2 linked regions of the Pigmentiphaga sp. H8 genome follow. The protein of the gene in region 1 interacts with the protein of each later gene in a pairwise test. Links are inferred from orthologs where the notes say so. Each region holds a gene or a part of one and is shown in the gene's direction. Other genes may lie near its edges. The genes, in order: EGT29_RS01020 and recJ.

The links.
Region 2: the proteins of EGT29_RS01020 (region 1) and recJ interact in binary tests that used the Escherichia coli proteins (3 or more experiments, as listed by UniProt). The link is inferred for Pigmentiphaga sp. H8 from one-to-one orthologs.

Annotation. Positions count from the first base shown.
Region 1 is NZ_CP033966.1:207,476-210,979, reverse strand. What follows is about bases 112-3,303. They hold EGT29_RS01020 (DNA topoisomerase III), read left to right. Parts: upstream 112-451; coding sequence 452-3,103; downstream 3,104-3,303. Other genes in these bases: EGT29_RS01015 (SET domain-containing protein), read left to right, coding at 3,115-3,303; EGT29_RS01025 (DUF494 family protein), read left to right, coding at 112-197. Also shown: more of EGT29_RS01025, read left to right, coding at 1-111; more of EGT29_RS01015, read left to right, coding at 3,304-3,504.
Region 2 is NZ_CP033966.1:3,161,677-3,164,987, forward strand. What follows is about bases 118-3,116. They hold recJ (single-stranded-DNA-specific exonuclease RecJ), read left to right. Parts: upstream 118-760; coding sequence 761-2,473; downstream 2,474-3,116. Other genes in these bases: EGT29_RS15005 (hypothetical protein), read left to right, coding at 118-782. Also shown: more of EGT29_RS15005, read left to right, coding at 1-117. UniProt on the Escherichia coli protein: Single-stranded-DNA-specific exonuclease.

The DNA of each region.
Region 1 (3,504 bases):
TGGAATCGGCGGGCGTCCTGTCGTCCCCCCTGCGCGAAATCGTCATCGACCGCGCCTTCGCGCTGGGCGAGGCGCCCGTGCCCCTGGACAAGCTCAAGATCATCGTCCTGATGGTGCTGTGGAGCCAGGAAACCGAAATCGACAACCTGATCCTGGAAGAACTGCTGGAAGACGGCAGCGCCCGGCAGCTGCATTAAGCCCCCTGTATTACCCCCTACGCTTACGCGCGCCCAGTATGGTGGGCCCCCAGCCGCTACGCGGCAGTCCCCCAACGGGGCCGGGGGTTGTTTTCAATGGAAACAAGTCTTAATCCGGGGTGCTTCGGAGGGCGGAGCCGGTGTTTTTTGGCTGGGTTGGCACAGGCCCGACTTGCATTGCTTAAAAATCCCCCCGTATCATCCGGCGCTTTGACGCACTATTTGTTCGCGTCGGCTCCGTCAACTGGAAGTCAATGGGCAAAACTCTGATCATCGCCGAGAAACCTTCGGTCGCGCTGGACATTTCCCGCGCGCTGGGCGGGTTCAAGCGCGAAGGCGATTATTTCGAAAGCGACGACTACGTGCTTTCGTCCAGCGTCGGGCACCTGCTCACCCTCGTGGCGCCCAACGATCCGGTCAAGGGCAAGTGGAGCTTCACCCATCTGCCGGTGATTCCGCCCGAGTTCGAACTGGGGCCGGCCGACAAGCGGTCGGAGGAACGCCTGCGCCTGCTGGTGCGGCTGATCAAGCGCAAGGACGTGGACGCGCTGATCAACGCCTGCGACGCGGGGCGCGAGGGCGAGCTGATCTTCCGCTACATCGCCCAGTACGCGAAGACCAACAAACCCATCCAGCGCCTGTGGCTGCAATCGATGACCCAGCAGGCCATCCGCGACGCCTTCGCCGACCTGCGTTCGGACACCGCGCTGCAGCCGCTGGAAGCCGCGGCGCGCTCGCGCGCCGAGGCCGACTGGCTGGTGGGCATCAACGGCACGCGCGCCATGACGGCCTTCAACAGCAAGGACGGCGGCTTCTTCAAGACCACGGTGGGCCGGGTGCAGACGCCCACGCTCGCCATCGTGTCCGAGCGCGAGGAGCGCATCCGCCAGTTCGTGCCGCGCGACTACTGGGAGGTGCGCGCGCAGTTCGTCGCCGCCGCCGGCCTGTACGAGGGCCGCTGGTTCGATCCCAAGCACGTCAAGGACCCGCAGGACCCCGAGAAGCGCGAATCGCGCCTGTGGAGCAAGGCGGCCGCCGAATCGGTCGTGGCGGCCTGCCGCGACCGCACGGGCTCGGTCACCGAGGAATCCAAGCCGTCCACCCAATTGTCCGGGCTGCTGTATGACCTGACCACGCTGCAGCGCGAGGCCAACTCGCGCTTCGGCTTCTCGGCCAAGACCACGCTGGCGCTGGCCCAGACTCTGTACGAACGCCACAAGGCGTTGACCTACCCCCGTACCGACTCGCGCTACCTGCCCGAGGACTACCTGGGCACGGTGCGCCAGACCATGCAGACGCTGGCCGCCAACCGGCCCGGCTACGCGCCGTTCGCCTTGAAGATACTGGACAGCGGCTGGGTCAAGCCCAACCGCCGCGTGTTCGACAACAAGAAGGTGTCGGACCACTTCGCCATCATCCCGACGCTGCAGGCGCCGCGCGAGTTGAGCGAGGCCGAGGCCAAGCTGTACGACCTCGTGGTCAAGCGATTCCTGGCGGTGTTCTTCCCCGCGGCCGAGTTCCTGGTCACGACCCGGATCACCGAGGTCGCCGGCCACAAGTTCAAGACCGAGGGCAAGGTCCTGGTCAACCCGGGCTGGATGGCCGTCTACGGCCGCGATGCGCAGGGCGAGGACGCCAACCTGGTGCCGGTCGCCTCCGGCGAACAGGTGCGCACCGAGGAAATCGAGGCCGTGGGCCTGGTCACCAAGCCGCCCGCCCGCTACACGGAAGCGACGCTGCTGTCGGCCATGGAAGGCGCGGGCAAGCTGGTCGACGACGAAGAGCTGCGCGAGGCCATGTCGGCGCGCGGCCTGGGCACGCCAGCCACGCGCGCGGGCATCATCGAAGGGCTGATCAACGAGGTCTACCTGCGCCGCGAGGGCCGCGACCTGGTGCCCACCGCCAAGGCGCGCCAATTGATGACGCTGCTGTCGGGCCTGGACGTGGACGAGCTGACCTCGCCCGAGCTGACCGGCGAATGGGAACACAAGCTGTCGCAGATCGAGCAGGGCCAACTGGCGCGCGAGGCCTTCATGCGCGAGATCGCGCAGATGACCCAGGTCATCGTCAAGCGCGCGAAGGAATACGACCGCGACACGGTGCCGGGCGACTACGCCACCCTGACCACGCCCTGCCCGAAATGCGGCGCCGTGGTCAAGGAGAACTACCGGCGCTACGCCTGCACCGCCTGCGATTTCTCGATCAGCAAGCACCCCGGCGGGCGCACCTTCGAGCAGCAGGAAGTCGAGGAACTGCTGGCCAAGCGCGAGATCGGCCCGCTGAACGGCTTCATCAGCAAGATGGGCCGGCCGTTCTCGGCCATCCTGCGGATCACCGACGACTACAAGCTGGAGTTCGACTTCGGCCAGGCCGACGAGGAATCCTCCGAGGCCGTGGACTTCTCCGGCCAGACGCCGGTGGGTCCGTGCCCGAAATGCGGCTCGAACGTGTTCGAGCACGGCATGAGCTTCGTGTGCGAGAAGTCGGTCGGGCCGCAGCGTTCGTGCGACTTCCGTTCCGGGAAAGTCATCCTGCAGCAGGAGATCACGGCCGAGCAGATGGGCAAGCTGCTGGCCGAAGGACGCACCGACCTGCTGCAGAACTTCGTTTCCAGCCGTACCAATCGCAAGTTCAAGGCCTTCCTGGTGCGGCAGCCCGATGGCAAGATAGGCTTCGAGTTCGAGCCCCGCCCCGCCAAGGGCGGCAAGGCAGGCGAGGACGCGCCGGCGGCGCGCAAGACGGCGGCGAAGAAAACCGCCGGCCAGGACGAAGCCGCCACGGCGCCGGCGAAGAAGGCCCCCGCCAAGAAGGCGGCGGCCAAGAAGTCCCCGGCGCGCAAGACCGCCGCCAAGAAAGCCCCCGCGAAAAAAGCCGCCAGGAAGGCGGCCGCGAAGACCTCCAGCTGAGCCACAGCCCAATGACCAAGAAGAAAACGCCCTCACGGGCGCGCAAGTCTCCTGTTGCCGAGCAGCCCGCCGAGGATCGCGTGGACGTCGATCCCGGCCCCGGCGGCAAGCCCTGGTACGTCGTGCGCCGCTCGCGGGTGCACGGGACCGGCGTGTTCGCGGCTCGCAAGATCCCGGCCGGCACCCGCGTCATCGAATACTCGGGCGAACGCATCAGCGCGGCCGAGGCCGACCGCCGCCATCCGGTCAATCCCGAGGATCCTTACCACACCTTCTTCTTCGCGTTGGAAAGCGGCAAGGTGATCGACGGCGGCAGCCAGGGCAACGACGCACGCTGGATCAACCATGCCTGCGAGCCCAACTGCGAAGCCGAGGAAACGGACGATGGCCGCGTCTTCATC
Region 2 (3,311 bases), 3.0 Mb from region 1 along the record:
ACCTGGCCCATGTGCAGGTCGGCCGCGACGGCCTGGTCCTGACCGACTCCGGCGAACTGGACACGACGCAAGGCGAAAGCGACGCGCTGCTGGCCGCGGCCCAGCCCGCGCTGGACGCGCATGGCGCGGCGGCCCGCGGCATCGGCCCGCGCCGCTGGCGCCTGGACCTGCCCGAAGGCGTCGCCCGGCACACCGGCACGCCGGACGCCGTGACGGGCGCCGCGCTGGATGCCTGGTGGCCGCGCACGCCCGAGGCCCGGCCCTGGCGCAAGTTGGTCAACGAAATCCAGATGCACTGGCACGAGACGCCGGTGAACGCCGACCGCGAAGCGCGGGGGCTCGTCCCGGTCAACGCCTTGTGGCTGTACGGCGGTGCCGCGCCGTGGCGGCCGGACTGGCCCGCCGGCCGGCCCTCGCTGGTGGCCGGCAACGCGCCCTGGCTGCGCGCGCTGGCCGAACGCGACGGCCTGCCCTGGCTGCGCCCCGTCGATGCGGCCGCGGCGATCCGGCCCGGCGCGCTGGTGGAGCTGGACGACCTGGCCCTGCCCGAGCGCACCGACGACTGGCGCACCTGGCTGGACGCCGCCGCCCGGCTGGATCGCGACTGGTTCGCCCCGGCCGACGCGGCCCTGCGCGCCGGCACCCTGCGACAACTGACCCTGGTGCTGCCGGCCCGCGAACGGCTGGTCACCCTGAACCTGGAACGGCGGCCCGCCCTGCTGCGCTGGCTGCCCACCCCCCGACACGACTGGAAACGCTGGTGGTTGCCCCAAGAATCCTGACCCGTCAACCCGATCCGGCGGCCCGGCGCCGCCTGGAACTGGCCGGCATCCATCCCCTCCTGGCCCGCCTGTGGGCGGCGCGCGGCGTGGCCGCGCCGCAGGAAACGGCGCCCGACTGGCAGGCCATGCTGGCCCCTTCGCTGCTGACCCACGCCGGCCGCGCGGCCGCGCTGCTGGCCGACGCCATCGCCGCGCGCAAGCGGCTGCTGATCGTGGCCGACTACGACTGCGATGGCGCCACCGCCTGCGCCGTGGGCCTGCGCGGCCTGCGCGCCATGGGCGCCGTGGTGGACTTCCTGGTGCCCAACCGCTTCGAGACCGGCTACGGTCTGTCGCCGGCGGTGGTCGACCTGGCCTGCGCCCATCCGGCCGGCAAGCCCGACATCCTGATCACCGTCGACAACGGCATCGCCAGTCTGGACGGCGTGGCGGCGGCGCGCGAGGCCGGCATGCAGGTCGTGATCACCGACCATCACCTGCCCGGCGACGTCCTGCCCGAGGCCCTGGCCATCGTCAACCCCAACCAGCCCGGCTGCGGCTTCCCGTCCAAGCACCTGGCGGGCGTCGGCGTCATCTTCTATCTGTTGCTGGCGCTGCGGGCCGAGCTGCGCCAGCGCGGCGCCTTCGGTGGCGACAGCGGCCCCAGGCTGGACGCCCTGACCGACCTCGTGGCCCTGGGCACCGTGGCCGACGTCGTCCGGCTGGATGCCAACAACCGCCTGCTGGTGGCGCAGGGCCTGAAACGCATACGCGCCGGCCGCATGCAGCCCGGCCTGCGTGCGCTGTTCTCGGTCAGCGGCCGCCAGGCCCGCGAGGCCAGCACCTTCGACCTGGGCTTCGCCCTGGGTCCGCGCATCAACGCCGCCGGCCGACTGGCCGACATGAGCCTGGGCATACGCTGCCTGGTCACCGACGACGAGGACGAGGCCCTGAAGCTGGCGCGCGAACTCGACACCATGAACCGCGAACGCCGCGAGATCGAGGCCGGCATGCGCGATCAGGCCCTGGCCTCGCTGGACGCGCTGCCCGCGGCCTCGGCCGCCAGCCTGTGCGTGTTCGACGCCTCGTGGCACCAGGGCGTGGTGGGCCTGGTGGCCTCGCGCCTGAAGGACCGCTTCTGGTGCCCGACCCTGGCCTTCGCGCCGGCCGGCGACGGCGAACTGCGCGGTTCGGGCCGCTCCGTGCCCGACGTGCACCTGCGCGACGCGCTGGATCTGGTCTCCAAGCGCTACCCCAGCCTGATCCGCAAGTTCGGCGGCCACGCCATGGCCGCCGGCCTGACCCTGCACGAGGCGGATTTCGCCGCCTTCGCACCGGCCTTCGACGCCGCCGTGCGCGAACTGACGGGCCGCAGCCGCTTCGAACCGGCGCTGGAAACCGACGGTTCGCTGGAGACCGACTACGCCAACGCCGAGGTCGCCACCCTGCTGGACCAGCAGGTCTGGGGATCCGGGTTCCCGGCTCCCGTGTTCGTCGACGCCTTCGTCGTCCGCAACCAGCGAGTAGTGGGCGAGAAACACCTGAAGCTGGCGCTGGAACGCGGCAGCCAGCGCTTCGACGCGATCTGGTTCGGCCATGCCGACGCCCTGCCGCCCGCCGTGGACCTGGCCTACCGCCTGGCGCTGAACAACTGGAACGGCATGGTGTCCGTCCAACTGGTGATCGAGCACGGGCAGGACGCGGCGCGCTGAATCCCGCGCGCGGCCCGCCGGCGAATGCCCGGCCTACGTTAAAATAGCGGGTTACGCGAAAAATCACCTGGAATTCAGCATGGAAGCAGAACGCCTCAACCAACTCGAAGCCCAACTGCAGGACCTGGCTGCTCGCACCCAGGATCTACGGAGGTATCTTTGACTACGATGTCAAAGATGAACGCCTGCAGGTCGTAAACGCCGAGCTGGAAAACCCCGACGTCTGGAACGATCCCAAGCACGCCCAGGACCTGGGCCGCGAGAAGAAAGCGCTGGAAACGATCGTCCTGACCATCAACGAGATCGACACCGGCCTGCGCGACGCCACCGAGCTGTTCGAGATGGCCGCCGCCGACAACGACGACGCCACGCTGGAGTCCATCGTCGGCGATGCCTCGGGAATCGAGGAAAAAGTGGGCGGACTGGAATTCCGCCGCATGTTCGCCAATCCTGCCGACCCGCTGAACTGCTTCCTGGACATCCAGGCCGGCGCCGGCGGCACCGAGGCGCAGGACTGGGCTTCCATGCTGCTGCGGCAGTACCTGAAGTACGCCGAGCGCAAGGGGTTCAAGGCCGAGCTGATGGAAGAGTCCGAGGGCGAAGTGGCCGGCATCAAGTCCGCCACCATCAAGATCGAGGGCGAATACGCCTTCGGCTACCTGCGCACCGAGACCGGCGTGCACCGCCTGGTGCGCAAGAGCCCCTTCGATTCGTCCGGCGGCCGCCACACCTCGTTCGCCAGCGTGTTCGTGTATCCGGAAGTCGACGACTCCTTCGAGGTCGACGTCAACCCCGCCGACATCCGCGTGGACACCTTCCGCGCCTCCGGCGCGGGCGG